Regions from separate parts of the Streptomyces sp. NPDC029836 genome, predicted to be linked through region 1. Evidence: riboswitches for the same ligand, from Rfam matches in the RefSeq annotation. Region 1 holds a riboswitch; each other region holds the start of a gene.
The links. Region 1 has a riboswitch for cobalamin ahead of ACZ4XJ_RS18255 (ribonucleoside-diphosphate reductase subunit alpha). Riboswitches for the same ligand answer to the same signal wherever they lie in the genome.

Region 1 (10,158 bases):
CATGACCGAAACGCTCCCCCCCGGCACGCCGGTCCCGCCGGAGCGCACGCTCGCGGCCGAGTTCGACACCTCCCGGACCACCGTCCGGCAGGCCCTTCAGGAGCTCGTCGTCGAGGGCCGGCTGGAGAGGATCCAGGGCAAGGGCACCTTCGTCGCCAAGCCCAAGGTCTCCCAGCCGCTCCAACTCTCCTCGTACACGGAGGACATGCGGGCCCAGGGCCTGGAGCCGACGTCCCAGCTGCTCGACATCGGGTACGTGACGGCCGACGACACCCTCGCCGGCCTGCTCAAGATCTCCACCGGTGGACGGGTCCTGCGCATCGAGCGGCTGCGGCTCGCGAGCGGCGAGCCCATGGCCATCGAGACCACGCACCTGTCGGCCAAGCGCTTCCCCGCGCTGCGCCGTTCGCTCGTCAAGTACACCTCTCTTTACACGGCCCTCGCCGAGGTGTACGACGTCCGCCTCGCGGAGGCGGAGGAGACCATCGAGACCTCCCTGGCGACCCCTCGGGAGGCCGGACTGCTCGGCACGGACGTCGGACTGCCGATGCTGATGCTCTCGCGGCACTCGCTCGACGCCGACGGGGAACCGGTCGAATGGGTACGTTCGGTATATCGCGGCGACCGTTACAAGTTCGTTGCCCGTCTTCAGAGGCCCGCTTCGTGATCACCGGTTGACTCCCGTTCGATCCTCGGTGGACGCTCGTACCGCTATGCGGACGGGGGCTTACGTCCAGCGGTCAAGCCCCCGTAGATTCCCTGCGCTTCAGCAGATGATCGACGAGGGGACGAGGATCATGCCGGAACCGGACGCAACAGGGACAGACCGGACTCCACCACCGGGAGGTGCGGCGAGCCCGGGCGGCAGGCCCGACTCGCCCTCTCCGTCGGGCCGCCTCTCCCCTCAGCAAATCGCCGTGTGGGCGCTCGTGGCCCTGATCGGAGCCATCGGCTGGGGCGTGCTGGCCCTCTCGCGGGGCGAGGAGATCTCGGCCGCCTGGCTGCTCGCGGCCGCGCTGGGCTCGTACGCCATCGGCTACCGCTTCTACGCGCGCTTCATCTCGCGGCGCGTCCTGAGGGTCGACAAGACCCGGGCCACCCCCGCCGAACGCCTCGACAACGGTGTCGACTTCCATCCCACCGACCGTCGGGTGCTCTTCGGCCACCACTTCGCGGCCGTCGCCGGCGCGGGTCCGCTCGTCGGTCCCGTGCTCGCCGCGCAGATGGGCTACCTGCCGGGCACCATCTGGATCGTCGTCGGCGTCATCTTCGCCGGCGCCGTCCAGGACATGGTGACGCTGTTCTTCTCCACTCGCCGCGACGGCCGTTCGCTCGGCCAGATGGCCCGGGACGAGATAGGGCCGGTGGGCGGAGCCGCCGCCCTGGTCGCCGTGTTCGCCATCATGATCATCCTGCTGGCGGTGCTGGCCCTCGTCATCGTCAACGCCCTGGCGCACTCCCCCTGGGGCGTCTTCTCCATCGGCATGACCATCCCGATCGCCCTCTTCATGGGCGTGTACCTGCGCGTGCTGCGGCCGGGCCGGGTCACCGAGGTCTCCGCCATCGGCGTCGCGCTGCTGCTGCTCGCCATCGTCGCGGGCGGTTGGGTCGCCGAGTCCTCCTGGGCGGACACCTTCACCCTGGAGAAGGAGACGCTGGTCGTCTGGATGATCGCCTACGGCTTCGTCGCCTCGGTGCTGCCGGTGTGGTTGCTGCTCGCGCCCCGCGACTACCTGTCCACCTTCATGAAGGTCGGCACGATCGCGCTCATGGCGCTGGGCGTGGTCATCGCGATGCCGACGCTGCAGATGCCCTCGGTCACCGACTTCGCGGCACGGGGTGACGGACCGGTGTTCGCCGGCTCGATGTTCCCCTTCGTCTTCATCACCATCGCGTGCGGGGCCCTGTCCGGCTTCCACTCCCTGGTCGCCTCCGGCACCACCCCGAAGATGATCCAGAAGGAGACCCAGGTCCGGGTCATCGGCTACGGCGCCATGCTCACAGAGTCGTTCGTCGCCATCATGGCCGTCATCGCCGCCTGCATCATCGAGCCCGGCCTCTTCTTCGCCGTGAACTCGCCCCCCGGCGTCATCGGCACCACGGTCGAGACCGCCTCCGCGGCCGTCTCCAACTTCGGCTTCGCCATCAGCCCGGACGCCCTCGCGCAGGCCGCGAAGGACGTGGAGGAGAGCAGCCTGCTCTCCCGTACGGGTGGCGCGCCGACCTTCGCACTCGGAATGTCGGAGATCTTCTCGGCCGTCATAGGCGGCGCCGGCATGAAGGCGTTCTGGTACCACTTCGCCATCATGTTCGAGGCCCTGTTCATCCTGACCACGGTCGACGCGGGCACCCGCGTGGGCCGGTTCATGCTCCAGGACACCCTCGGCAACGTGAACAAGTCCTTCAAGGACGTCAGCTGGAAGCCGGGCGTGTGGCTCGCGAGCGCCGTCGTCGTCGGCGGCTGGGGCTACTTCCTGTGGGTCGGCGTCAAGGACCCGCTGGGCGGCATCAACCAGCTGTTCCCGCTGTTCGGCATCGCGAACCAGCTGCTCGCGGCGGTCGCGCTGGCCGTCTGCACGACCCTGCTGGTGAAGTCCGGGCGACTGAAGTGGGCCTGGGTCACCGGGGTCCCGCTGGCGTGGGACGTGGCCGTCACCCTCACCGCCAGCTACCAGAAGATCTTCTCCGAGGACGTCAAGGTCGGCTTCTTCGCCCAGCGCGACAAGTACCAGACGGGCATCGACGCCGACAAGGTGCTGCCGCCCGCCAAGACCATGGACGAGATGCACACCGTGGTCACCAACGCCACGGTCGACGGCGTCCTGTCGGTGCTGTTCGCGGTCCTCATCATCATCGTGCTGGTGGACGCGGGCCGGACCTGCTTCAGGGCGATCGCCCACCCCGAGTCGGTCCGCCTCTCCGAGGTCCCGTGGTCCGAGTCGAAGATCGTCGCCCCGGCCGGGCTCATCGCCACGGCCGAGGAGAAGGCCGAACTGGCGGCGGCCGGCCTCGACAGCGGCGGCGGCAAGGTCAAGGAGCCCGTCGCGTGAACACCGCGCGCGCGGTGGGCGGACTGCGGGAGGCGCTGGCGAAGGCCCGGTACTACGTACGGGAGTTCTCCGGCGAGGCGGCGTACGACCGCTACGTCGCCCACGCCCGGGCCCACGACCCGCAGGCCGGGGTCATGACCCGCCGCGCCTTCGAACGGGCCCGCACCGACGCCCGCGAGGCGGACCCCCGCGAGGGCTTCCGCTGCTGCTGAGCACCCCTGGGAAGGGCCCCGCCACCCCCGGCGGGGCCCTTCCGCGTGAGCGGGTCGCCCGGGCCCCGCGTCCGTCCCGCACACTCGACGCATGGACATGACGATCAGGGCGGCGCTCCCCGCCGAGTACGAAGAGTTGGGCGACATCACCGCGCTGGCCTACCTCGGGGACGGTCTGCTCGACGGCAACCCCGACGGCTCCTACGAGCGCGCGCTGCGCGACGTCGCCGGCCGCGCCGGGGAGGGCGAGGTGCTCGTCGCCGTGCTCGACGGGCGCCTGCTGGGCGGTGTGACGTTCGCCCCGCCGGGCAGCCCGCTCGCCGACATAGCCGGCCCCGGCGAGGCCGAGTTCCGGATGCTCGCGGTGGCCGCCGCCGGCCGGGGCAAGGGCGCCGGCGAGGCCCTCGTACGGGCCTGCGCCGAGCGGGCCAGGTCCCTTCCCGGAGTGACCCGGCTGGTGCTGTCCACCCAGCCGCAGATGCCGGCCGCGCACCGGCTGTACGGCCGGCTGGGCTTCGTCCGCACCCCCACCCGGGACTGGTCCCCGATGCCCACGGTGCCGCTGATCACCTACGCCCTGGAGCTGTACGCACCCGAGCAGTAGCCACCCCGACACAACATGTGGGGGCTACCGCAACGGGCCGCCCCCACATGTATGCTCATGCCTGCTGTCGCCGCAGGGGAATCCGGTGCGAATCCGGAACTGTCCCGCAACGGTATGAAGTGCACCCATTGGTGCGTCCGCAAGTCCGAGGACCTGCCGACAGCGCGCCCGGCTCGACCGAACCGGGTGCCGACACGTCCGGGCCTCGCGGTTGGGCCGGTGGACGCCACGCGGTGCACGTACCGCCTGCCCTGTCCGGGCCGGTGCGTGGCCTTCCCGCGTGCGCCCGCTCTCCCCGCCCCGTCGAAGACCGGGCCGAGTGAGGGAGAGCTCCCCCCGTGACCATCGCGCCCGCCGCACCGCGCGCCGAGTCCGCCCAGTCCGCCAACGAGGCCGCGCTCGCGCCCGAGGGCCCGGGGACCGCACTGCTGCGCACCCTCACCGAACTCACCGCCGACCTGCCCGACACGGACCCCGGCCGGGTCGCCGCCGCCGCCCTGCGCGGCCGCAGCTCCGTCGCCGACGAGGCCGAACTGCGCGGGCTGGCCACCGAGGCCGCGGCCGGTCTGATCTCCGAGGACCCGGCGTACTCCCGCCTCGCCGCCCGGCTGTTGACCCTCGCCGTCGCCGACGAGGCCGCGGGCCAGGGCTCCTCCTCGTTCGCCGGGTCCGTCGCCGTCGGCCACCGCGAGGGCCTGATCGCCGACCGCACGGCCGCGTTCGTCGCGGCCCACGCCGCCCGGCTGAACTCGCTGGTCGAGCACGCCCTCGCCGAGGGCGCCGACGACCGCTTCGGCTTCTTCGGCCTGCGCACCCTGCACAGCCGCTACCTGCTGCGCCACCCGATCACCCGCCAGGTCATCGAGACCCCGCAGTACTTCATGCTGCGCGTCGCCTGCGGTCTCGCCGCGGACGACAGCGTCCAGGCCGTCGAGGAAGTGGCCTCGCTCTACCGGCTGATGAGCCGCCTCGACTACCTGCCGTCCTCCCCCACGCTCTTCAACTCCGGCACCCGGCACCCGCAGATGTCCTCCTGCTACCTGCTGGACTCCCCGCTGGACGAGCTGGACTCGATCTACGACCGCTACCACCAGGTCGCCCGCCTGTCCAAGCACGCCGGCGGCATCGGCCTGTCGTACTCCCGCATCCGCGCCCGCGGTTCCCTGATCCGCGGCACCAACGGCCACTCCAACGGCATCGTCCCGTTCCTGAAGACCCTCGACGCCTCCGTCGCCGCGGTGAACCAGGGCGGCCGGCGCAAGGGCGCCGCCGCCGTCTACCTGGAGACCTGGCACGCGGACATCGAGGAGTTCCTGGAGCTGCGCGACAACACCGGTGAGGACCAGCGCCGCACGCACAACCTGAACCTCGCGCACTGGGTGCCGGACGAGTTCATGCGCCGGGTGAACTCCGACGGCCAGTGGTCGCTGTTCTCCCCCGCCGACGTCCCCGAACTCGTGGACCTGTGGGGCGACGCCTTCGACGCCGCCTACCGCAAGGCCGAGGCGGACGGCCTGGCCCGCAAGACCATGCCCGCCCGCGACCTGTACGGCCGGATGATGCGCACCCTCGCGCAGACCGGCCAGGGCTGGATGACCTTCAAGGACGCCTCCAACCGCACGGCGAACCAGACCGCCGAGCCGGGCTCGGTCGTCCACTCCTCGAACCTGTGCACCGAGATCATCGAGGTCACCGACGACGGCGAGACGGCCGTCTGCAACCTCGGCTCGATCAACATGGGCGCCTTCGTCGTGCGGGGGGCCGACGGCGGGGAGATCGACTGGGAGCGCCTGGACGAGACCGTCCGCACGGCCGTGACCTTCCTCGACCGCGTGGTGGACATCAACTTCTACCCGACCGAGCAGGCCGGGCGCTCCAACGCCCGCTGGCGTCCGGTGGGTCTGGGCGCGATGGGCCTCCAGGACGTCTTCTTTCAGCTGAAGCTGCCCTTCGACTCCCCCGAGGCGAAGGCGCTGTCCACGAAGCTCTCCGAGCGCATCATGCTCGCCGCGTACGAGGCCTCCTGCGACCTCGCCGAGCGCAGCGGCCCGCTCCCGGCCTGGGAGAAGACCCGTACCGCCCGCGGTGTCCTGCACCCGGACCACTACGACGTCGAGCTGAACTGGCCCGAGCGCTGGGACGCCCTGCGCGCCCGCGTCGCGAAGACCGGCATGCGCAACTCGCTGCTCCTGGCCATCGCGCCCACGGCGACGATCGCCTCGATCGCGGGCGTGTACGAATGCATCGAGCCGCAGGTCTCCAACCTTTTCAAGCGCGAGACCCTCAGCGGTGAGTTCCTCCAGGTCAACGCGTACCTGGTGAGCGAGCTGAAGCGGCTCGGCGTGTGGGACGCGCAGACCCGCGAGGCGCTGCGCGAGTCCAGCGGCTCCGTGCAGGGCTTCGGCTGGATCCCGGCCGAGGTGCGCGAGCTGTACCGGACCGCGTGGGAGATCCCGCAGCGCGGGCTGATCGACATGGCGGCCGCCCGTACGCCGTTCCTCGACCAGTCCCAGTCGCTGAACCTGTTCCTGGAGACGCCGACCATCGGCAAGCTCAGCTCGATGTACTCGTACGCCTGGAAGCAGGGCCTGAAGACCACGTACTACCTGCGCTCGCGCCCGGCAACGAAGATCGCCCGCGCCGCGCAGGCCGCCGCCCCCGCGGCGCTCCCGCAGGCCGTGACCGACGCGGAGGCGCTGGCCTGCTCCCTTGAGAACCCCGAATCGTGCGAGGCCTGCCAGTGAGCACCACCGACAAGAAGAAGAACCTGCTGGACCCGGGCTTCGAGCTGACGCTCCGCCCGATGCGCTACCCGGACTTCTACGAGCGCTACCGGGACGCGATCAAGAACACCTGGACCGTCGAGGAGGTCGACCTCCACTCGGACGTCGCGGACCTCGCGAAGCTGACGCCCGGTGAGCAGCACATGATCGGCCGGCTGGTCGCGTTCTTCGCGACGGGCGACTCGATCGTCTCGAACAACCTCGTGCTGACGCTGTACAAGCACATCAACTCCCCGGAGGCGCGGCTGTACCTGTCGCGCCAGCTGTTCGAGGAGGCCGTGCACGTCCAGTTCTACCTGACGCTGCTCGACACCTACCTGCCCGACCCGGACGACCGCGCCGCCGCGTTCGACGCGGTCGAGGAGATCCCCTCGATCCGCGAGAAGGCGCAGTTCTGCTTCAAGTGGATCAACGAGGTCGAGAAGCTGGACCAGTTGGAGACGCGGGCCGACCGCCGTCGTTTCCTGCTGAACCTGATCTGCTTCGCGGCGTGCATCGAGGGCCTGTTCTTCTACGGCGCCTTCGCGTACGTGTACTGGTTCCGTTCGCGGGGCCTGCTGCACGGTCTGGCGACGGGCACCAACTGGGTGTTCCGCGACGAGACGATGCACATGAACTTCGCCTTCGAGGTCGTGGACACCGTCCGCAAGGAGGAGCCGGAGCTCTTCGACGACGCCCTCCAGCAGCAGGTCACCGACATGCTGAAGGAGGCCGTGGAGGCGGAGCTGCAGTTCGGTCGTGACCTGTGCGGCGACGGTCTGCCGGGCATGAACACCGAGTCGATGCGCGAGTACCTGGAGTGCGTCGCGGACCAGCGTCTGGTGCGCCTCGGGTTCCCCGCGGTGTACGGCTCGCAGAACCCGTTCTCGTTCATGGAGCTCCAGGGCGTCCAGGAGCTGACGAACTTCTTCGAGCGCCGCCCGTCGGCCTACCAGGTCGCGGTCGAGGGCACGGTCGACCTGGACGAGGACTTCTAGTACGGCCGCGCACCCCCGCTGTGACGGGAGCCGGGACGCGAGGCGATCGCGTCCCGGCTCCTTCGCGTTCCGGGGCGGGGAGGGCGTCGGCGGCGCTCAGTGGGCGAGGCGCCCCCGGCGCCGGACGAGGGGCCGTCGGCCGGGCCGGACCGGGGCCGGTGTCCGTCCGCCCGCCTTCTGGCGCGGCAGCCACACGACCCGGTGCTCCACGGCCCGCAGCTGCTGGTCGACGCGCCGCTCGCGCAGAACCCCGTACAGGCTGGGGGCGAGGAGCAGGGCGGCGACGGCGAGGACGGCGAGGTAGCTCAGGAACGTGTTCATGTCTCCACTGTCACCCCGTCGATGGAACCCGGCCAGTGGCAGGACTGTCATCGAAGAGCGAATTACTGCCACACTGGGGCCATGCTGAGGAATGTGGCGGTGGCGCTCGTCGACGAGGTGGCGCCCTTCGAGTTCGGGATCTTCTGCGAGGTCTTCGGGATCGACCGGAGCGAGCAGGGAATGCCGGTGTACGACTTCGCCGTGTGCGCAGCCGAGGAGGGCCCGCTGACCATGGCGGACGTGGGTTTCGCCATCGCGCCGCGGTACGGGTTGGAGCGGCTGGAGGAGGCCGACCTGATCTGCCTGCCCGCCGACCGGAAGGCGGCCGTACGGGAGTACCCCGAGCGCTTCCTCGACGCCCTGCGACGGGCCGTGGACCGGGGGGCGCGGGTGCTCAGCGTGTGCAGCGGGGCCTTCGTCCTGGGAGCGGCCGGGCTGCTGGACGGGCGCCGCTGCACCACGCACTGGATGCACGCCCCCGCGCTGACGCGCCGCTTCCCGCGCGCCCTGGTCGACCCGGACGTGCTCTACGTCGACGAGGGGCCGGTGATCACGGCCGCCGGTACCGCTTCGGGCATCGACGCCTGTCTGCACGTGCTGCGCCAGGAGCACGGCGCCGAGGTCGCCAACACGATCGCGCGGCGGATGGTCGTACCGCCGCACCGCGACGGCGGTCAGGCGCAGTTCATCCGGAGACCGCTGCCCCGCACCTCCTGCGACACGGTCGGCGAGGTGCTCGGCTGGATGGCCCGCCACCTCGCGGAGGAGATCACCGTCGAGCAGCTCGCGGAGCGCGCGCACATGTCCCCGCGCACCTTCGCCCGCCGCTTCCAGCAGGAGACGGGCACCACCCCGTACCAGTGGGTGCTGCGCCAGCGGGTGCTGCTCGCGCAGGAGCTGCTGGAGTCCTCCGACGAGACCGTCGACGCGATCGCCGGCCGCAGCGGCTTCGGCAACGCGGCCGCCCTGCGCCACCACTTCCTGCGCACCCTCGGCACCACCCCGAACGCCTTCCGCCGCGCCTTCCGGGGGCCGCGCGCGGTGGCCTGAGCGACGGCGGCCCGACCGGCGGTGCCGGGCGCGGCCGTCCCACGACGAGGGCCCCGCGCCGGCATCCGGTGCGGGGCCCTCACGGCCGAACGGGGCGCGGATCAGTCGTTCGGGACGACCTCGTAGCGCGGGGTGTTCTCCGCCATCTGGCGCAGGGCGTCCTTGCGGTCGCGCTTGGAGAGCCGGTCGATGTACAGGTACCCGTACAGGTGGTCGGTCTCGTGCTGGAGGCAGCGGGCGAAGTAGCCGGTACCACGGACCTTGATCGGGTTGCCCCGCGCGTCCTGGCCGGTCACCTCGGCGTAGTCCGGGCGGGCCAGCGCGGCGTAGGCGGTCGGGACGGACAGGCAGCCCTCGTTCGAGTCGTCCAGCACGCGGCCCGCGGCCGGCAGCTCGACGAGCTTCGGGTTGACGACGACACCGGTGTGGCGCTTGCCGTCGTCGTCCGGGCAGTCGTAGATGAAGACCTTCGCGTCCACGCCGATCTGGTTCGCGGCCAGGCCCACGCCCTCGGCGGTCTTCTGGCTGGCGAACATGTCGTCGATGAGCTGAGCCAGTTCCTCGCCGAACTCGGTGACGTCCTTGCACTCCCGGTGCAGCACCGGGTTGCCGACCACCGTGATCGGGCGGGACGTGCCCCGCTCGCGGTGGGCGAGCTCGCGCGCCTCACAGTCCTCGGTGTCCACGACCCAGCCCTCGTCGTCGACCGGGACCACCTGGTTCTCCTGCTGCGCCATGTCCGCCGTACGCCTTCCGTAGATTCGCCCGAGCCACCGATGTGACCGGTACAGCCTACGGCCCGCACTCAGCAGACTTCTTCGAGATCCCGCCACTCCCGGCTGTCCGGACTGTCGGCCACCCAGCCGTCCAGGAGCCCGCGCACCAGGCCGGCCGGCGCGGCGATGCCGCATTCGCGCTCGGGCACCCACAGCGGACCGGAGCCCGCCGTGCGGTGGCCCAGCGGGCCGGGGTGACCGGGCTCGCTGTGGTCGTGCGGGTCCAGGTGGTCGCCGGCGGCCTCGCCGCTCGGCATCGCGCTCTCCGAACACGTCCGGCACAGCAGCCGCACCGACGAGGACCAGTCCTCGGCGGCGAAGCCCGCGTCCGAGGCCAGCTGCTCCAACGCGTTGCGGTCGGCCTCGGTGGCCGCTTCGAGCAGCA
Region 2 (10,158 bases), on a different contig from region 1:
CCCGATAGGTGACCTCGACTTCGGCGACCGCGAAGCCGAACCGTTCCCCGTCCGGCAGGCCGGCGAGGGGGTCGCCGGCCGGGTGGACGTCGCGGATCAGGCCGCAGCCGGTGCAGATCAGGTGCTGGTGGGGGTGGTGAGCGTTCGGGTCGTAGCGCTTGGCGCGGCCGTCGGTGGAGACTTCGGCGACCTCGCCGAGGGAGACCAGCTCGCCGAGGGCGTTGTAGACCGTCGCCCGGGAGATCTCCGGCAACTTCCTTACGGCACGGGCGTGCACCTCGTCGGCCGTGAGGTGCACGTGCTCGCCGTCGAGGACCTCCGCGACCACGCGCCGCTGCGCGGTCATCCTCCAGCCACGCCCTCGCAGTCGATCCAGCAGGTCACTCATGGCATCACCCTGTTCGGTCGGGCGGAGGGTTCCCGGAGGACCGCCGGCGGAGGCCGGGAACCCGTGGCACGGAGCTTGGTGTTCTTCTTGACTTGGACTGAGTCCATCGTAGGATCGGATTCATTGACAGCCAAGGGGCAGGACGATTCCAGCGCGGCAGGAGAGGCCACACCGACGGGCTCGACCGGGGCCCGCGCCCTGTGCCCCGACTGTTCCGCATACATGCAGTTCCTGAGCACCGTGATCCGGTCCGGAAGGATTCCCATGTCTGAGAACCATGACGCAATCGTCGTAGACGCGAAGGACGGGGGCGGTGGAGGTTGTCCGGTCGCGCACGAGCGCGCCGCGCACCCGACGCAGGGCGGCGGTAACCACCAGTGGTGGCCCGAACGCCTCAACCTGAAGATCCTCGCGAAGAACCCGGCGGTGGCCAACCCGCTCGGCGAGGAGTTCGACTACGCCGAGGCGTTCACCTCCCTCGACCTGCCGGCCGTCAAGCGGGACATCGCCGAGGTACTGACGACCTCGCAGGACTGGTGGCCCGCCGACTTCGGCCACTACGGCCCCTTCATGATCCGGATGGCCTGGCACAGCGCGGGCACCTACCGCATCAGCGACGGTCGCGGCGGCGCCGGCGCCGGTCAGCAGCGCTTCGCGCCGCTCAACAGCTGGCCGGACAACGTGAACCTGGACAAGGCCCGCCGCCTGCTGTGGCCCGTCAAGAAGAAGTACGGCCAGAACCTCTCCTGGGCCGACCTCATGATCCTGACCGGCAACGTCGCGCTGGAGCAGATGGGCTTCGAGACCTTCGGCTTCGCCGGCGGCCGGGCCGACGTCTGGGAGCCCGACGAGGACGTCTACTGGGGCCCGGAGACCAACTGGCTCGACGACGAGCGCTACACCGGCGACCGCGAGCTGGAGAACCCGCTCGGCGCGGTCCAGATGGGCCTCATCTACGTCAACCCGGAAGGCCCGAACGGCAATCCCGACCCGATAGCCGCGGCCCGCGACATCCGCGAGACGTTCCGTCGGATGGCGATGAACGACGAGGAGACGGTCGCCCTGATCGCGGGCGGTCACACCTTCGGCAAGACCCACGGCGCCGGCCCGGCGGAGAGCGTCGGCGACGACCCCGAGGCCGCGCCGATGGAGCAGCAGGGCTTCGGCTGGAAGAACTCGTACGGCACCGGCAAGGGTGGCGACGCGATCACCAGTGGTCTGGAGGGCATCTGGACCGACACCCCGATCACCTGGGACAACAGCTTCTTCGACATCCTCTTCGGCTACGAGTGGGAGCTGTTCAAGAGCCCGGCCGGCGCGCACCAGTGGCGTCCGAAGGACGGCGCCGGCGTGGGCACCGTGCCCGATGCCCACGACCCGTCGAAGACCCACGCGCCGACGATGCTGACGACGGACCTCTCGCTGCGCTTCGACCCGGCCTACGAGCAGATCTCCCGCCGCTTCCACGAGAACCCGGCGGAGTTCGCGGACGCCTTCGCCCGCGCCTGGTACAAGCTCACCCACCGCGACATGGGCCCGCTCGTGCGCTACCTCGGCCCGGAGGTCCCGACCGAGACGCTGCTGTGGCAGGACCCCCTCCCGGCGCTGACGCACGAGCTCGTCGACGCCGACGACGTCGCCGCCCTCAAGGCGCGGATCCTCGGCTCGGACCTGTCGGTGTCCCAGCTGGTCTCCGTCGCGTGGGCCTCGGCCGCGTCGTTCCGCGGCAGTGACAAGCGCGGCGGCGCCAACGGCGCGCGCGTGCGGCTCCAGCCGCAGAACGGGTGGGAGGCCAACGACCCGGACCAGCTGGCGACGGTGCTGCGCACCCTGACGTCGATCCAGGAGGAGTTCAACTCGGCCGCGTCCGGGAACAAGCGGGTTTCGGTCGCGGACCTGATCGTCCTCGCGGGCGCGGCCGCGGTCGAGCAGGCCGCGAAGGACGCCGGTTTCGATGTCGAGGTCCCGTTCGCGCCGGGTCGCGTGGACGCCTCACAGGAGCAGACCGACGTCGAGTCGTTCGCGGCGATGGAGCCCGCCGCCGACGGTTTCCGCAACTACCTCGGCAAGGGCAACCGTCTGCCGGCCGAGTACCTGCTCATCGACCGGGCCAACCTGCTGAACCTGAGCGCCCCCGAGATGACGGTGCTCGTCGGTGGTCTGCGCGTGCTCGGCGCGAACCACCAGCAGTCACGGCACGGGGTCCTCACCACGACGCCCGGGACGCTGACGAACGACTTCTTCGTCAACCTGCTCGACCTGGGCACGACGTGGTCGGCCGTCGCCGGGGACGGCAACGCCTTCGAGGGTCGCGACGCGGCCACCGGCGAGGTCAAGTGGACCGGCACGCGCGCCGACCTCGTGTTCGGCTCGAACTCCGAGCTGCGGGCGCTCGCGGAGGTCTACGCGAGCGACGACGCGAAGGCGAAGTTCGTGAAGGACTTCGTGTCCGCCTGGGACAAGGTCATGAACCTCGACCGGTTCGACCTGGCCTGATGGTGACGTCCGGGCCGGCCGGTGTCCTCCGGCCGGCCCGGATCGCCCCCGTCCGCACTCCGGTCAGAACTTGACCTTGGTGGTCGAGAACGTGACGGGCTGCGCCGGGTCGGCGTAGCACTGGAAGGGGTCCCACTCGTTGGTGGTCGGCTGGAGACGGTCCCAGCCGAACGCCGTGTCGGTGAAGCTGGAGCCGCCGGCGCCCGTGGTGAGGGTGCCGCTGCCCGGGGCGCGCAGGGTGACTTCGAGGTTCGGGAAGTCGAACTCGACGCCGCCGGCCCACTCGCCGTCCGACTTCACGCGCAGGTCGTTGCCGGTCCGCTCGACCCACTGGTTGGCCGTGCCGAGGTTGCTGCCGCCGGTCAACTTGTAGCTGAGGACGGTGGCGTTGGCGGGCACCTTGTAGTTGAACGAGATGGTGTTCAGCAGCTTGTTGTAGTCGGCGATGGCCTTGATCGGCGCCGAGTCGAACGTGACCTTGAAGGTGTGGAACGGGGCGACCTTGGCCGGCGCCGTGGTGGTGAAGTTACGGCTGTACTCGACCGGTATCCACTCACCGGAGAGCCGGGTCTGGCAGACGTACGGGAGGGTGCTGGTCGTCGTGACCGCGGGCGACCCGGTCGCGGCGGCGGTACCGGGCGCGGCCAACATCGCGGTCAGGGCGAGGCCCAACGAACCGACTGCTCCGCCCGTCAGCTTCCACTTGCGCTGCACTGAGGTTCCTCTCTCTCGTGTCTCTCGTGTCCGGCGAGGATCGGCTCCCGCCTGTGCCGCGACTCTTCGCCATCCGGATGGAGATTCGTTGGAACGAACGTCGAGTTCCGGACACGGGCGCAGGGTCGGGCCGGCCGAGAGGTGGCGGCCGGCGCGCGTGCGCACTTTCGAGCGGAGTTCCAGATCCGTGCCGGAGCATCCGGTCATGAAAATACTGTTCGTAGGCGGAAACGGCGCCGGCACGATCTTCCCCAACATCCCGCTGGCCCAGGCGGCCCGCAACGCGGGCCACGAAGTGATCATGACCGGGCCCGAGGTGACGATGCCCGCCATCGTCAGCTCGGGGATCCCGGCCGTCCCCGTCACCCCGCGGACCATCGAGGACTGCCGGCACGACCGGCAGGGCCGTCTCGTCCCGACGCCGGCGAACGGACCGGAGCGCAACATCGCGATCGGCCGCATGTTCGGCCGGCTGGCGGCGAGTTCACTGCCCGGCCTGATCGATCTCGTGGACCGCTGGCGGCCCGACCTGGTCGTCTCGAACGTGCTGACCTACGCGGGCCCCCTCGCGGCCCACCACGCCGGCGTGCCCTGGGTGCGGTTCGCGATCGACATCGGCGAACCGCTCTCCGTCGACCTCGGGGCGCAGTCCGAACTCGCTCCGGAACTGGAGGCGCTCGGCCTCCAGGCGCCACCCGCCCCGGACTTCTCCCTCAGCGTCCTGCCGCCGAGCCTGCGCCCCCTCACCGCGCCCCCGGCGCTGTCGCTGCGTCACATCGCCTACAGCACACAGGTTCCGTTGGAGCCGTGGATGTACACCAAGGGGAGACGGCCGCGCGTGCTGGTCAGCGCGGGTAGTCGGGTGACGCCGAGCGATCATTTCGAGCCGTTGCGCGGCCTGGTGGAAAAGGTCGGGTCGCTGGACGTGGAGCTGCTGGTGGCGACCCCGGAGGCCGTGGCCCGCGCGTTGGAGCCGACGCTCCCGGCAGGCGGCCGCGCGGGCTGGCTCCCGGTGGACGTCCTCGCCGCGACCTGTGACCTGGTGGTCCACCACGGGGGCGGGAACACCACTCTGAGCTGCCTGGCGAACGGCGTCCCCCAGGTGTTCGTACCGAGCATGCCGGGCCTGGAGGAGCACGGCGCGCGGATCTCCGCGCACGGGGCGGGCCGGCTGGTGCTGCCGGAGGACGACACGACGGAGAACGTCGCCGGAGCCGTCGAGGACCTGCTCACGGACCCGTCGTACCGCGAGGCCGCCGGGCGGCTGCGGGACGAGGCGCGGCGGATGCCCTCCGCCGCCGAGGTCGTCCGGGAACTGGAGCGATCGGTGCACGTCCACCGGGCTGCCGTCGCCGCCACCGCCGCCGGTACGGTTTGACACCTCGCATCGGGCGGGGACGGCGGTTGCCCGCCGTCGTACGGAGGGACGAGCAGCGGGCGTGGGCCCGAGCGGGGGCCGGAACGTCGCAGGTGCGTTCCGGCCCTCCTGTTCGACGTACGGGTGTCCGGCGTCCGGGTGTCCGACGTACGGGTGTCCGACGTCCGGGTGTCCGACGTCCGGGTGTCCGGCGTCCGGGTGTCCGACGTACGCGCATCCGGCGTACGAGCCGCCTCCACCGGGTGCTCCTGAGCTGCCGCGCGCGGTCCGCGCGGCGCGTTCGCGCACGTGGCGGCCCTGGACGGTACCCGAGTGACCGGGAGATCGCCAGCCGTGCGGCGCGCACGGCCGGCCGGCGGCGACGGTGGGACACCCGCGGGCTTGACGCCCCGGGCCGGGTCGTGTTGCACTCCGGCTGATAAGTACTCAGCACCAGGGGAAGCCGGTCGAAATCCGGCGCTGACCCGCAACCGTAGGCCCGGCAACCACCGGGCGAGTCGGAACACCTGGCGCGCAGTCATGTACACGAGGAACGCCGTCGCGGACTACGGTGTGGCCGTCAGCAGCTCCCCCACGGCTCGACCGTGCACGGGAGTGCATCGCCACGCAGCCAGCCCGCCCGGCAGGGACGAGAGGCCGGCGGTGGCGACCGAACAGTGGCAGACGCGGCACCCGCACCCCGGACGGCACCTGCCGTCCCCGGTCACCGCGACGCTCCCGACCCCCGGCACACGAGTGGCCTTCCTCACGCTCCCCCGCCGACGTACGGGCCGCGTCCGCGATCCCCTCGGGCCGTCGACCGAACCCGAGACGTGGCGACCTGACGCCTGACGCCCGACGTCCGACGCCCGGACCCCGAACCGTCGTGCCACGGGGCCCACTCGGCGTCGAAGACCATCCGTTCCATCCGCGGTGAGAGGACCCACCCATGCCCCGCAACCTCCCGAAGACCCTGCTCCCCGCACTCGCCGCGGCCCTACTCGTATCCGGCTGCGGAGGCGGCGGCGCGCCCGCCGCCGGCCCCTCGTCGGCCGCGCCCGTGAAGGGTTTCCCCGTCACGGTGGACAACTGCGGGGTGAAGACCACCTACCGGCGTCCGCCTCAGCGGGCCGTCTCGCTGAACCAGCACGCGACCGAGATCATGCTGGCGCTCGGCCTGGAGAAGTCGATGGTCGGCACCGGCTACCTCGACGACCGGATCCTCCCCGAGTACCAGGGCGCGTACGACAGCGTGAAGGTCCTGTCGAAGGAATACCCCTCCTTCGAGGTCCTGTTGCAGGCCGAACCGGACCTCGTCTACGGAGGATGGTCTACGACCTTCGCCGAGAAGGAGGGCCGTAGCCGCGCCGCCTTCACCAAGGTCGGGATCAACACGCACCTCAACAGCGAGGAGTGCCCGACCGGTCCGGTCGACGCGGCCGCGATGGACGCGGAGATCCGCACCGTCGCGAAGATCTTCGGGGTGCCCGAGCGGGGCGAACAGCAGGTGACGAAGCTGCACGGGGTCCTCGACCGCGTCGAGTCGCAGCTCGCGGGCGTGCCGCCGGTCAAGCTCTTCGTGTACGACAGCGGCGACAAGACGGCCTTCACCGCGGGCGGCAAGGGCATCGGCAACGAGATGATGCGTCGGGCCGGCGGGGTGAACCTCTTCGCCGACCTCGACAAGGCCTTCGGTGACGTGTCGTTCGAGCAGGTGGCGCAGCGCGCGCCCGAGGCCATCGTGATCTACGACTACGGCGACCAATCGGTCGAGGACAAGAAGAAGTTCCTGCTCGCGCACCCGGCGCTGAAGGAGGTACCGGCGATCAAGAACCAGCGCTTCGCGGTGTTGCCACTGTCGTCCACCGTGCTCGGTGTGCGGATGCCGGCGGCCGTGGAGTCGCTGGCGCGTCAGCTCCACCCGGGCCGGGTCCAGTGACCGGGGTGAAGGCCGTGGCGTCCGGGCCGGCCGCGGAGGCGGGCGTCCGCCCGCCGGCCGCGGCGGTCCGGGGGCGGCGGGCGGGGGCGCCCTATCCGATCGTGCTGGCGCTCCTGGGCGTTCTGGTGGCGGGCACCGCGACGGCCGGGATCGCGGTCGGCTCGATCGGCGTGCCCGCCGGTCAGGTGTGGGGCATCCTGCTGCACCAAGTGGCCCCGGCTCTCGTCGAGCCGACGTGGACCCCGGTGCGCGAGACGATCGTCGTCGATGTCCGGTTGCCCCGGGTGCTGTTGGCCGGCGTGGTGGGCGCCGGCCTGTCGGTGGCCGGGATGGCGTTGCAGGCGCTGGTCCGCAACCCGCTGGCCGACCCGATGCTGTTGGGGGTGTCCTCGGGGGCCTCGGTAGGGGCCGTGCTCGTCGTGGTGCTGAACCTGAGCCTGTTCGGCCTGTTCACCCTGCCGATCGCGGCGTTCTGCGGGGCGCTGGCCGCCCTGGTCGCCGTCTACTTCCTCGCCCGCTCGGGCGGCCGGATGACGACGGTACGACTGGTCCTGGCGGGCGTGGCGACGGCCGAGGTGCTGTCGGCGGTGGCGAGCTTCCTGATCGTCACCTCGAACGATCCGCACAAGACGCAGTCCGCCCTGCGCTGGATGCTCGGCGGCCTGGCCGGCACCACGTGGACGACGGTGTGGATCCCGGTCGGTACGGTCCTGATCGGGACGGCCGTCCTGCTCGGCCTCTGCCGTCCCCTGAACCTCCTGCTGGCCGGTGAGGAAGCGGCCGCGGCCCTCGGGCTGGACGTGCACCGCTTCCGCGGCGCCCTGTTCACGCTGGTGGCCCTGATGATCGGCACGATCGTCGCGGTCAGCGGACAGATCGGCTTCGTCGGGCTGATCATGCCGCACGTGGTGCGGCTGCTCGTGGGGGCCGACCACCGGCGGGCGCTGCCCGCCGCCGCGCTCCTGGGGGCGGCGTTCCTGATCGCCGCGGACCTGGCCGCCCGGACCCTCATGAGCCCGGAGGAGATCCCCGTCGGCATCCTCACCGCCCTGGTCGGCGGTCCCTTCTTCCTCTGGCTGATGCGACGGAAGGCGGCGCGGTGATGAACAAGCCGAACGTGACGACCGGGGCGACCGGGGCGACCGGCACGACCGGAACCCCCGGGTCCCTCGAAGCCGAGGGAGTCAGCGTCGTCCTGGGCGGCAAGGTCCTCGTCGACCGGGTGTCCCTGCGGGCCGATCCCGGCGAGGTGGTGGGCCTGGTCGGGCCCAACGGGGCGGGCAAGTCGACGCTGTTGCGCACCTTCTACCGGGCGCTGCGACCCACGTCGGGGCGGGTGCTGCTGGACGGCGACGACGTGTGGCGGATGCCCGGCAAGCGGCTCGCCCAGCGGCTCGCGGCCGTGTTGCAGGAGACGTCCGGGGACTTCGAGTTGACGGTGTACGACGTGGTGGCCATGGGCCGCACCCCGCACAAGCGGGCCTTCGCGGGCGATGACGCCGCCGACCGCGACGTCATCACCCGGTCGTTGGACGAGCTCCACGTGGGCGCGCTGGCGCACGCGCCGTTCGACCGGCTGTCGGGCGGGGAGAAGCAGCGGGTGCTGATCGCCCGCGCGCTCGCCCAGTGCACGGGGACGATGGTGCTGGACGAACCGACGAACCACCTGGACCTGCGCCACCAACTCGACGCCCTGCGACTCGTCCGGCGCCTCGGCGTCACGGCCGTCGTCGCCCTGCACGACCTGAACCTCGCCGCCGCCTTCTGCGACCGCATCTGCGTGATGGCCGCCGGCCGCGTGATCGTGACGGGCACTCCGCGGGAGGTGCTCACGGCGGAACTCCTGTCCGACGTGTACGAGGTGGAGGCAGAGGTCATGGCGCACCCACGCACCGGGGTGCCCTTCATCAGCGTGCATCCGGGCCTCGACGGTCCGCCGGGTCGGGTCGCCCCTTCCGAGCCTTGACCTGACCTGCTTCGACGTGCTCCGGCCTGCTCCGGCCTCACCCGGACGGCGCTGGAGTGGACGGCGGGCCGCTGCGGGTACGTGACCACGGCCGACCGGGTCGCCGCGGCCTGGTGACGGCCGGCCGGGCGGTCCGGTGACACACGAAGACCTCACACGCTCCTCGCGTGAGCGGTCGGACAAGTGCTGAGGCGGGTCCTAGCCGGTGGGGACTCGGCCGGTGGGGAGTCGGCCGGCGCGGCGCAGCCCGGCGGGGGTGGTGCCGTACCAGCGGTGGACCGCGCGGCGCAGGGCGCGGGCGTCGGCGTAGCCGCTGCGGGTGGCGACCGCGTCGAAGGTCAGGTCGGTGTCGTGGAGCAGTTGGGTGATGTGGGCCCGGCGTACGGCTTCGACCTCGGTGCTCCAGGTGGTGCCGTGTTCGTCCAGGCGGCGTTGCAGGGTTCGGGTGCTGAGGGCCAGGCGCCGTGCGACGCCGGTCAGCGTCGGCGCGCCCTCGTCGTGGGCGGAGACCAGGGCGGCGCGGAAGAGGTCCAGCCAGTCGCGCAGGGGTATCGCCGAGGCGAGGGTCCGGTCGGCGTGGTCGCGCAGGACGGCGGAAAGGCCGATCTGGGCATGCGGGTTGGGGGCCTTGAGGTCGGCGGCGAGGAAGGTGATCGAGCTGACCGGGGCTTCGAACTCGATGGCGCGGGTGCCGTACAGCCGGGTCAGGGCGTCGTGTCGGCGGGGTGTTTCGGCGGCCAGCGCGACGTGGACGGGGACGAGGTCGCGGCGGGCGGCTTCGCCGAGCCGGCGCCGGTACACGCCCAGTGCGTACGAGCGGACGGCGCAGGCGGCCGGGTGGGACAGGTCGGACTCGTTGATGTGACTGATGGTGATCCGGTCACCGTCCTCGGCGATCCGCAGGTTGTCGGTGCGGGTGTCGAGGACGGTGGACAGATAGGCAGCCGCGTCCCGGATGCCGTCGAGCGGGGTGGCCGCGGAGGTGATCAGGTAGTCCCAGACCCCGAGGGTGCCGATGGCCGACTCCTGCGCCATCAACAGGGAGGTCTCCGTCCACGAGGCGTGGCCTGTCGTCAGTTCCAGGACGCGGATGATCGAGGCTGCGGGAGTCCGGCACGCGTCGTCGTCGAGGTGCTCGCGCGCCAGACCCAGCAGGTGGGCGTAGGTGTGTGGGGGTACGCCGACCAGCTGTGCGGCTTTGACGTTCAGTCGGGTGAGGGCGGACGAGGTCGTCCCCTGGTGTGCGTGTGAGACCACGAGGGCTGAGCATAGACCAGCGGGATTCGGCCACTTCACGC
Region 3 (10,158 bases), on a different contig from region 1:
GTCGGCGGCGGCATGGGCGTCGCCGTCGCACTGGCCGTCATCACCCACGACTTCGCCGACGGGTTCAACACGTACACGCTGACCCGGCTGTACGGGAACGCCCGCCGCAAGGCCGTGCTGATGCTCTTCGCGGACGCCGCCGCACCCGTCGTGGGCGCCGCGTCCACCCTGCTGTTCACCCTTCCGGAGGAACCTCTGGGGGCGTACCTCGGCTTCTTCGGCGGGGTCCTGCTGTACCTCGCGGCGGCCGAGATCCTGCCCGAGGCGCACCACGAGCACCCCGCCCTGTCGACACTGATGTGCACGGTGGGCGGGGTGGCGGGGATCTGGCTCGTCGTGGGCCTCGCGGAGTGAACTCACCTGCCGGTCACCGGCGCCGCGCCGCGGCTTCCGCGAACCGGCGGGCCACCGACGGCCGGGCCGCCCAGTGGGTGTGCAGGTAGCTGGCGTGCACCCCGTCCAGGACGAAGCCCTCGACGCGGCGCTCCGGATGGGTGAACCCCCATGCCGGGGCGGAGCCGGCGCCCGGCTCGATCACCGTCCGGTGGAACTCGTGCCCGCGCAGCCGGGTGCCGGCGGCGGCGAGGGCGCTGTCCGACACCGCGACCGCCTCGCGGTAGCCCAGCGTGAGCCGCTCCGACATCCGGGCGTCCGCGTCCAGGACCCCGCACATCGGCTTCCCGTCCAGGGTCCGGGCCAGGTACAGCAGCCCGGCGCACTCGGCGGCGACCGGCCCGCCCGCCCCGGCGAACGCGGCGACGGCCTTCCTCAGCGGCTCGTTGGCCGACAGCTCCGGCGCGTACACCTCGGGGAAACCGCCCCCGATCACCAGGCCGGCCGTGCCGTCCGGCAGCGCCTCGTCCCGCAGCGGGTCGAAGGTGACCACGCGCGCGCCCGCCGCGGTGAGCAACTCCGTGTGCTCGGCGTACGAGAACGTGAACGCCGCCCCGCCCGCGACGGCCACCACGGGCCGCCCGTCGAGCGCGTCGGGAGCCGCCGCGTCCGCGGCGCCGGTCTCCTCGGCCAGGGCCGCCGCGGGCGACCAGGGCTCGCACTCCAAGGGCGGCGCCGTCCGGGCCAGCGCCATCAGCGCCTCCAGGTCGCAGCCCGCCCGGACCTGCTCGGCCAGCGCCGCCACCGCGGCCAGGGCGTCCGTACGCCGCTCGGCGACCGGGACCAGGCCCAGGTGCCGGGACGGGGTCGCCACCTGGGGGGCGCGCCGCAGGACGCCGAGGACCGGCATCCCGGCCTCCTCCAGCGCCTCCCGCAGCATCACCTCGTGCCGGTCGGAACCCACCTTGTTGAGGATCACCCCGCCGAGGCGGACCAGCGGGTCGAAGGAGGCGAAGCCGTGGACCAGCGCCGCCACCGAACGCGACTGCGAGGAGGCGTCCACCACCAGCACCACCGGCGCCCGCAGCAGCTTCGCGACCTGCGCCGTCGAAGCCAGCTCGCCCCGCCCCGCGGCCCCGTCGTACAGCCCCATCACGCCCTCGACCACGGCCAGGTCACAACCGGCGGAACCGTGCGCGAACAGCGGCGCCACCAGCTCCGGCCCGCACATGAAGGCGTCGAGGTTGCGGCCCGGCCGGCCGGTGGCCAGCGCGTGGTACCCCGGGTCTATGTAGTCGGGCCCGGCCTTGTGCGGGGACACGGCCAGGCCGTGCTCCGCGAAGGCCGCCATCAGGCCCGTCGCCACGGTGGTCTTGCCGCTGCCGGAGGCCGGCGCGGCGATGACCAGCCGGGGCACGTTCACGGACATCACCACTCGATGCCCCTCTGGCCCTTCTGACCGGTGTCCATCGGGTGCTTGACCTTCGTCATCTCGGTGACCAGGTCCGCGAACCCGACCAGCTTCTCCGGGGCGTTGCGGCCCGTGATGACCACGTGCTGGGTCCCGGGCCGGTTCCGCAGCACCTCGATGACCTCCTCGACGTCGATCCAACCCCAGTGCATCGGGTAGGCGAACTCGTCGAGCACGTACAGCTTGTGGGTCTCGGCGGCCAGATCGCGCTTGACCTGCTCCCACCCCTCCTTGGCCGCCTGCTCGTTGTCGAGCTGGGCGTCGCGCTGGACCCAGGACCAGCCCTCGCCCATCTTGTGCCAGACGACGCTGCCGCCCTTGCCGGTCTCCCCGAGCGCCTTCAGCGCGTTCTCCTCGCCGACCTTCCACTTCGCCGACTTGACGAACTGGAACACCCCGATCGGCCAGCCCTGGTTCCAGGCGCGCAGCGCCAGCCCGAAGGCGGCCGTCGACTTGCCCTTGCCCGGGCCGGTGTGGACGAAGACGAGCGGCCGGTTGCGGCGCTGACGCGTCGTGAGCCCGTCGTCCGGAACGACGGACGGCTGTCCCTGGGGCATTACGCGACCCTCCTGTTGCTGCTGTGCCCGGCGCTGGACGCCACCGAGGTACGTACGTTCTTCACGAGCCCGGCCAGCGCGTCGGCCCGCAGCCCGTCGAGGGTGACCGACGGACCACCGAGGTCCGCGGCCAGCACCCCGGCCAGCCCCAGCCGGACCGGGCCGGCCTCGCAGTCCACGACGACCGAGGTGACCCCCTCCGCGCGCAGCAGCAGCGCGGCCCGCTCGGACAGCTCGCGGGGCGTCCCCCCGACCGAACCGCCGACGCCGCCGGACGAGGTGGCCCGGCCGTCGGTGACGACCACGAGCAGCGGTCGCCGCGAGGGATCGCGCAGCCGCTCGATCCGCAACACCTCACGCGCCTTCAACAGCCCGGCGGCCAGCGGGGTACGACCCCCGGTGGGCAGCCGCTCCAGCCGGGTCGCCGCGGCGTCCACGGAGGAGGTCGGAGGCAGCACCAGATCGGCAGCCGCGCCCCGGAAGGTGACCAGACCGACCTTGTCGCGGCGCTGGTAGGCGTCGAGCAGCAGCGACAGGACCGCACCCTTGACCGCGCTCATCCGCTGCCGGGCGGCCATCGAACCGGAGGCGTCGACCACGAACAGCACGAGGTTGCCCTCGCGGCCCTCCCGGGTCGCCTGCCGCAGGTCGTCCTTGCGGACCACCAGACCGGTGCCGCTGCGCCCGCGCGTCCGCTGGTGCGGGGCCGCGGCCTGCACGGTCGCCGCCAGGTGCAGCTTCGTCAGCTGCCCCCGGGGCCGCCGGGCGCCGGTGGTCCGGCCGTGCGCGGTACGGGCGCGCGAGCGCCGCCCGGCCGCGCCGCCCTCGCCGAGGCCGGGCACGCTGAGCATCCGGGTGCGGAACGGCTCGGAGGCCCGTACGGCGGCCTGCTCGGGCCCGTCCGGGCCGGCGTCGCCCCGCGCGGGCTGCGGCTCCGACGGCTGCTGCTCCGCCGGCTCGGCGTCGGGGGACCCGGGGTCCGCGGCGTCCTCGGGCGCGGGCGGAGCAGGCTCCCGCGACGGACCCGGACCCTCGTCCTGCGGGGGAGCGCCCCCGCCGTCGGGACCGCCGTCCGGACCGCCCTCGGGGCCGTCGTCGTCCGGGCCCCCGGGCTCCGGGTCGGGCTCGGGCTCCTGGTCCGGCTCCTCGTTGGGGAAGCGGTCCAGGATCTCGTCGAGCATGTCCTCGTCCAGGCCGGGCGCGTCGAACGGGTTGCGGCGGCGCCGGTGCGGGAGCGCCAGCAGGGCCGCCTGCCGGACGTCCTCCTTGCGCACGACCGTGCGCCCCGCCCACGCCGCCAGGGCGGTCGCCGTACGGGCCATCACGATGTCGGCGCGCATGCCGTCGACCTCGAAGCCGGCGCAGGTGGCGGCGATCCGCAGCAGCGCCGTGTCGTCCAGCACCACCTTCGGGAGCAGGGCCCGCGCGGCCACCACCCGGGCCCGGACCTCGCGCTCGTCCCCGGCCCAGCGGCCGGCGAAGCCCGCGGGATCGTCCTCGTACGCGAGCCGGCGGCGGACCACCTCGACGCGCAGGGCGGGTTCGCGGGACGCCGCGACCTCCACGGTCAGCCCGAACCGGTCCAGGAGCTGCGGGCGCAGCTCGCCCTCCTCGGGGTTCATGGTGCCGACGAGCAGGAACCGGGCGTCGTGGCGCACCGAGACGCCCTCGCGCTCCACGTACGAGGCGCCCATCGCGGCGGCGTCCAGCAGAACGTCCACGAGGTGGTCGTGCAGGAGGTTGACCTCGTCGACGTAGAGGATTCCCCGGTGCGCGTCGGCGAGCAGGCCCGGCTCGAAGGCCTTCACGCCCTCGGACAGGGCCCGTTCGATGTCGAGGGCGCCGACGAGCCGGTCCTCCGAGGCGCCGACCGGAAGCTCCACCATCCGCGCGGGACGGGCGCTGCCGGGTCCGGGCTCGTGCGGGCCGTCCGGGCAGGCCGCATCGGGGGCGGCGGGCGCGCACGAGAACCGGCAGCCGGGCACGACGTCCACCTGCGGCAGCAGCGCGGAGAGCGCGCGCACGGCGGTGGACTTGGCGGTCCCCTTCTCACCGCGCACGAGCACGCCGCCGACCGCCGGGCTGACGGCGTTCAGCAGGAGCGCCAACCGCAGGTCGTCCTGCCCGACCACCGCCGTGAACGGGAAGTGGGTGCTGCTCATCCGCTGATCACTCCTTCGAGTGGACTGTGCCGGTCGCCCGTCGCGCCGCGCCGGCCGTCGGCCATGGGGGTCTTGTGTTCCCGGTGCGTCCGGGGCCGGTCCCGGCGCGGGGCCGTCACGGCGCACCCGGCGGCAGGAACGGCAGCCCGTCCGGGACGCCCGACTCGACGAGCCGCAACAGCTCGGCGGTGTCGGCGTGTTCCTCGATCAGGTCGCCCAGCAGGTCGAGCTGTTCCTCGCGGAGCAGCCCGAACGAGGTGTCCGGGGCGGGCACGAACCGGCGCCCGGCGGCCGCGGCCACCTCGCGCAGGAAGGCCCGCCGGAAGCCGTCCGACTCCAGCGAGCCGTGCCAGTGGGTGCCCCACACGGCGCCGACGCGACAGCCGTCGAGGAACGGATCCCCGCCCAGCACCTCGGCCACGCCGTGGTGGATCTCGTACCCCTCGACGGGCTCGCCCAACGCCGAGCCGACCGGCCGGGCCAGGGTCTTCTCCCGGGCGAAGCGGACCCGTACGGGCAACAGCCCGAGGCCGTCCACCGCGCCGGCCTTCGACTCGACCTCGTCCTCGATGTGCTCGCCGAGCAGTTGGAAGCCGCCGCAGATGCCGAGCACCGGCCGACCCTCGGCGGCCCGCCGCAGCAGCGCGTCGGCGAGCCCCCGTTCCCGCAGCCAGGCGAGCGCCTTCACGGTGCCGCGCGTGCCCGGTACGACGACCAGGTCGGCGTCGGCCAGCTCCTCGGCCCGGTCCACGAACCGTACGACCACGCCCGGTTCGGCGGCGAGGGCGTCGACGTCGGTGAAGTTCGACATGAGCGGCACCGCGCACACCGCGACCCGCAGCACGTCCTCACCGACCGGCGGGGCCACCACGGACTCCCGCACGGTGCCGCGCAGCGACACCCGCAGCCCGTCCTCCTCGTCGATGCCCAGCCCGTGCCGGAACGGCAACACCCCGTACGTCGCCCGCCCGGTGAGCCCGCGCAGCATCTCCAGGCCGGGCTCCAGCAGGGATACGTCACCCCGGAACTTGTTGACCAGGTAGCCGGCGATCAGCGACTGGTCCTCGGGGGACAGCAGCGCGGTGGTCCCGAAGAAGGACGCGAACACGCCGCCCCGGTCGATGTCGCCGACCACGACGACGGGGAACCGCGCGGCCCGCGCGATGCCCATGTTCACGATGTCGGTCCGGCGCAGGTTGATCTCGGCCGGACTCCCCGCCCCCTCGCAGATCACGGCGTCATACGTGCCCCGCAGCTGCTCCAGGCAGTCCGTGACGACGCCGAGGAGCTGCTCCCGGTGACCGCCGGACACGGGCGACCCGGGGAGCCGGTCGGGGCCCGCCGTGCCGAAGAACCCGCGCGCGCTCATCTCGCCCACCGGCTTGCCGAGCAGCACGACCTGGCTGCTGCGGTCGCTGCCGGGCTTGAGCAGCACCGGGTTCATCAGGGCCGTCGGCTCCACCCGGGCCGCCTGGGCCTGCATGGCCTGGGCCCGGCCGATCTCGGCGCCCTCACGGGTCACGAACGAGTTCAGCGACATGTTCTGCGCCTTGAAGGGGGCCACCTTCACCCCCTGGCGGACCAGCCACCGGCAGATGCCCGCCGTGACCACGCTCTTGCCCGCGTCCGATGTGGTGCCGGCGACCAGCATTCCGCCGCCGCGCCTCGCGCCGCTCATCCGCGCCGCCCCTTCCGCCCGGTACGGGCCACCAGCAGCCGGGCCGCGACGCAGGCGCCCAGCGCCAGCCAGGTCACCCGCCGCGACAGGCGCACGGCCCGTTCGATGTCGGCGACCTCCACGGGCCGCCCGGTCTCCCCGTTGAGCACGGCGCGGTGCTCGGTCCGGCCGCCGTAGGACAGGGTTCCGCCGAGCCGGACGCCGAGCGCCCCCGCGAAGGAGGCCTCCACCGGTCCGGCGTTGGGGCTGGGGTGGGCGGCGGCGTCGGCGCGCCAGGCGCGGACGGCTCCCCGCCGGTCGGGACCGGCCACGACGGCGGCGAGCGCGGTCAAGCGGGCCCCGGGCCAGCCGGCCACGTCGTCGAGGCGGGCGGAGGCCCAGCCGTAGCGCAGGTGGCGGGGCGACTTGTGGCCCACCATGGCGTCCAGGGTGTTCACGGCGCGGAAGGCCAGCAGCCCGGGGACCCCGGCGACGGCTCCCCACACCAGTGCCCCGACGACCGCGTCGGAGGTGTTCTCGGCGACGGACTCCACGACGGCCCGGGCCATCTGCTGCCCGTCCAGGGACTGGGGGTCGCGGCCGCACAGGTGGGGCAGCCGCTCGCGGGCGACGTCGGTGTCCCCGACGGCGAGCGCCCCGCCGATGGCACGGGCCTCCCGCCCCAGCGAGGTGCCCCCGACGACGGCCCAGGTGGCCGCGGCGGTCAGGGCGACGCGGGCGGCCGCGGGCCGCGCGCGCACGGCGCGGGCGGCCAGTGCGCCGACGGCGGTCGCGCCTCCGGCGCACACCAGGGTGTGGAGGACGCCGCGGGCGCGGTCGTCGCGCCACAGGGCGCGTTCGACGGCGGCGGCGGCTCTCCCGAAGGCGGCCACGGGGTGCCCTCGGCGCGGATCCCCGAGGATCCGGTCGCCGATCAGGCCCGCCGTGGCGCCGTACGCGAAGACGCGATCGGCACGCATGGTGGCAGGTATGTCCTCACTCAGGGTCCGCGCCCTGGTTCGACGTGTCCGGCGGCGAGAGTTCCTGGCTCCCGGGGCGCGCACGGTGTGTGCGCCCCGGTGACAGTGGCGGGACCGCGCCGGATTCGCACCGGACTTCCTCTTCCATGCCGCCGTATTGGCTCGCGCAGTCCACCACGCACCGCGAACGCCCGTCAACTTGCCGTTGACCTGGGGCGGGTGCGGGACGGGGGGCGGGGCGGGGTGTGCGCCGGGGCATGCGAAAGCTCCCCCCGGAGACCGGAGGGAGCTTCGGACGCACCGTCTCAGGCGACGATCAGGTAGATCCCGTACGACACGGCGGCCGCGCAGAGCGCGAAGCAGGCGTAGGCACCGCTGCGGGCCATGACCGCGGCGCCACCGCGCTCGGTGGCGGCCTCGTGCTTGGACAGGCCCACCAGGCCCAGGGTGAACAGGGCCACGAGGGCGACCGTGGCGGTGAGGCTGACTCCGAAGACGGAGCCCAGTGATGCCCAGTCGATCTTCATACCGCTGATTCCTCTGTCGTTCTCGGGGTCAGACCGCCGCGGCCGGAGCCGCGGGGGTCGTGGTCGAGGCCGGGATGGTGGCCTTGAGGTCCTCGTCGGTCACGGCGGCGGTGGTACCGGCCGCGGCGGTGGTCGGCGGGACGGTGACGGCGGCCATGGCCGTGGTGACGACACCGGGCTCGTCCGTCGCGCCGGGGGTCTCCAGCTCGTTGACGTTGGTGTGGTCGACGACCTGACGGCGGGAGATGACCCAGATGGCGAAGCAGGAGGCGACCAGGAAGACCGTGACGGCGGCGATCCCGATGTCACCGGTGCGCATGACCAGTTCGGCGACGGACGCGACGAGCGCGGCGGCCGGCAGGGTCAGGCCCCAGGCGATGAACATGCGGGTGGCGGTGGACCAGCGGACCACGCCGCCCTTGCGTCCCAGGCCCGCACCCATGACGGCGCCGGAGCAGGCGTGGGTGGTGGAGAGGGAGAAACCGAGGGTGGAGGAGGCCAGGATGACGCTCGCGGCCGAGGTCTGGGCGGCGAAGCCCTGCTGCGGCTGGAGGTCGGTGAGGCCCTTGCCCATGGTGCGGATGATGCGCCAGCCGCCCAGGTAGGTGCCCATCGCGATGGCCAGACCGGCGGAGACGATGACCCAGACCGGCGGGTTGGCGCCGGCGGGCAGGGCGTTGCCGGCGATCAGCGCCAGGGTGATGATGCCCATCGTCTTCTGCGCGTCGTTGGTGCCGTGCGCGAGGGAGACGAGACCGGCCGAGGCGATCTGACCGGCGCGGTACCCCTTGGCGGAGGTCTTCTCGCCGACCTGGTTGCCCAGCTTGTACGTCAGCTTCGCGGCCAGCATGGCGGCCACACCGGCGACGAGCGGGGCGGCGATCGCGGGGATCAGCACCTTCGTCACGACGACGCTGCCGTTGACCGCGTCGAGGCCGGCGGAAGCGACCGCGGCGCCGATGAGGCCACCCATGAGGGCGTGGGAGGAGCTGGAGGGCAGTCCGACCAGCCAGGTGACGAGGTTCCAGAGGATCGCGCCGACCAGGGCGGCGTAGATCACCTCCGGCTGAATGCCTTCCTCGTTGACCAGGCCCTTGGAGATCGTCTTGGCGACCTCCACGGACATGAAAGCGCCGACGAGGTTCAGCACGGCGGACATGGCGACCGCGGTCTTGGGCTTGAGGGCGCCGGTCGAGATGGTGGTGGCCATCGCGTTGGCCGTGTCGTGGAAACCGTTCGTGAAGTCGAACACGAGAGCGGTGATGATCACGATCCCGAGGAGAAGCGTTATGTGCTCCATTTACCCAGGCTTCTGTTTGACGTCATTGGCTCGGCGACCGTAGGCAACCTGGATGAACGGAAGGTGAACTGAGTTGGGCGGTGCGGTGTCTCGGTGCGGGTCACGATCGGGACCTACCTCCCGGTTCCTCCGCGAATATAGCGATTCATGCACGTCAGAGCGGGGCGAACACGCCTCTTCCGGAAGGATTTCCGCCGGCGGTCCATGCCCGGCGGGGCGGTGAAGAGACTCAGATCACGCGCCGGGGCCCCCTCTCCGGCGCCCGTCGGATCCGCTCCGGCCACCGCCGCGACCGGGTTCCGGTGGAGTCCCGTTCGCGTTCCGGTCCTGCCGGACGACGGCGCGAAAGGATCACCTCCGGTGGCCCGCCCGCCGGTACGCCCCGAGACTGAAGGCGTGCGTACCGCGACAGCGACGGCAGCGGCCGTCACGACGACCCTGATCGGTGCCGGAGCAGCCGCGGTCGCGGCCGGCCGGTACGCCGCCGACGCCGCCCTGCGGCCCGAACCCGGGCGCCCGCTGCCCGGCGGGCCCCGGCTGAGCGTCCATTCCACCAGCGAGGGCCGGGTGACGCTCACCCGATCGCTCGCCTCCCTGCTCCCCGGCACCTGGGGCCTGTCCGCGCCCGGCGTGCACGCCGTGGTCGGCCCGGTCCTGCCCGACGTCCCGCACGAACCGGACGTCGTCGTGCGCGGCCTCCTCGCCGTCACCCACGGCAGCCTCGCCCCGCGCGCCCGGGTCACGCTCACCCCCCAGGTGCACCTGGGCAACCCGCGCACCGCCCTGGGCCTCGACCACGCCGACGTGGACGTGCCGGGCGAGCTCGGGGCGCTGCCCGCCTGGTTCGTGCCCGCCGCCCGGGACACCTGGGTCATCACCGTCCACGGGCTCGGCGCCGGCCGGGAGCACCCGATGGTGGTCATGCCGTTCCTGCACCGCCACCACCTCCCCGTCCTCGACCTCGCCTACCGCGGCGACCTCGGCGCCCCCGCCGCCCCGGACGGCCTCGGCCACCTCGGCGAATCGGAGTGGCGGGACCTGGACGCCGCCATCCGCTACGCCCTGCGCTACGGAGCCCGACGGGTCGTCCTGCACGGCTGGTCCACCGGGGCCACCATGGCCCTGCACGCCGTCGAACGCTCCGCCCTGGCCGACCGGATCTCCGGACTGG

Region 2: linked by a shared signal. The riboswitch ahead of ACZ4XJ_RS03465 (ABC transporter substrate-binding protein) and the one ahead of ACZ4XJ_RS18255 (ribonucleoside-diphosphate reductase subunit alpha) in region 1 are both predicted to bind cobalamin.
Region 3: linked by a shared signal. The riboswitch ahead of ACZ4XJ_RS06060 (cobalamin biosynthesis protein) and the one ahead of ACZ4XJ_RS18255 (ribonucleoside-diphosphate reductase subunit alpha) in region 1 are both predicted to bind cobalamin.

Annotation. Positions count from the first base shown of each region.
Region 1 is NZ_JBVHZI010000005.1:380,247-390,404, reverse strand. Features, by position in the region: gene ACZ4XJ_RS18275 (GntR family transcriptional regulator) at 1-667, shown strand, start outside; gene ACZ4XJ_RS18270 (carbon starvation CstA family protein) at 798-3,050, shown strand; gene ACZ4XJ_RS18265 (YbdD/YjiX family protein) at 3,065-3,262, shown strand; gene ACZ4XJ_RS18260 (GNAT family N-acetyltransferase) at 3,354-3,866, shown strand; cobalamin riboswitch at 3,918-4,041, shown strand; gene ACZ4XJ_RS18255 (ribonucleoside-diphosphate reductase subunit alpha) at 4,205-6,610, shown strand; gene ACZ4XJ_RS18250 (ribonucleotide-diphosphate reductase subunit beta) at 6,607-7,626, shown strand; gene ACZ4XJ_RS18245 (hypothetical protein) at 7,723-7,947, opposite strand; gene ACZ4XJ_RS18240 (helix-turn-helix domain-containing protein) at 8,029-8,997, shown strand; gene def (peptide deformylase) at 9,099-9,734, opposite strand; gene ACZ4XJ_RS18230 (tetratricopeptide repeat protein) at 9,803-10,158, opposite strand, start outside.
Region 2 is NZ_JBVHZI010000001.1:722,481-732,638, forward strand. Features, by position in the region: gene ACZ4XJ_RS03445 (Fur family transcriptional regulator) at 1-388, opposite strand, end outside; gene katG (catalase/peroxidase HPI) at 653-2,884, shown strand; gene ACZ4XJ_RS03455 (hypothetical protein) at 2,948-3,598, opposite strand; gene ACZ4XJ_RS03460 (glycosyltransferase) at 3,804-4,976, shown strand; cobalamin riboswitch at 5,373-5,500, shown strand; gene ACZ4XJ_RS03465 (ABC transporter substrate-binding protein) at 5,905-6,894, shown strand; gene ACZ4XJ_RS03470 (FecCD family ABC transporter permease) at 6,909-7,997, shown strand; gene ACZ4XJ_RS03475 (ABC transporter ATP-binding protein) at 7,997-8,860, shown strand; gene ACZ4XJ_RS03480 (AraC family transcriptional regulator ligand-binding domain-containing protein) at 9,059-10,117, opposite strand.
Region 3 is NZ_JBVHZI010000002.1:56,856-67,013, reverse strand. Features, by position in the region: gene ACZ4XJ_RS06085 (ZIP family metal transporter) at 1-354, shown strand, start outside; gene ACZ4XJ_RS06080 (cobyrinate a,c-diamide synthase) at 368-1,762, opposite strand; gene cobO (cob(I)yrinic acid a,c-diamide adenosyltransferase) at 1,762-2,361, opposite strand; gene ACZ4XJ_RS06070 (putative cobaltochelatase) at 2,361-4,523, opposite strand; gene ACZ4XJ_RS06065 (cobyric acid synthase) at 4,639-6,201, opposite strand; gene ACZ4XJ_RS06060 (cobalamin biosynthesis protein) at 6,198-7,160, opposite strand; cobalamin riboswitch at 7,197-7,351, opposite strand; gene ACZ4XJ_RS06055 (hypothetical protein) at 7,466-7,687, opposite strand; gene ACZ4XJ_RS06050 (inorganic phosphate transporter) at 7,716-8,987, opposite strand; gene ACZ4XJ_RS06045 (alpha/beta hydrolase) at 9,384-10,158, shown strand, end outside.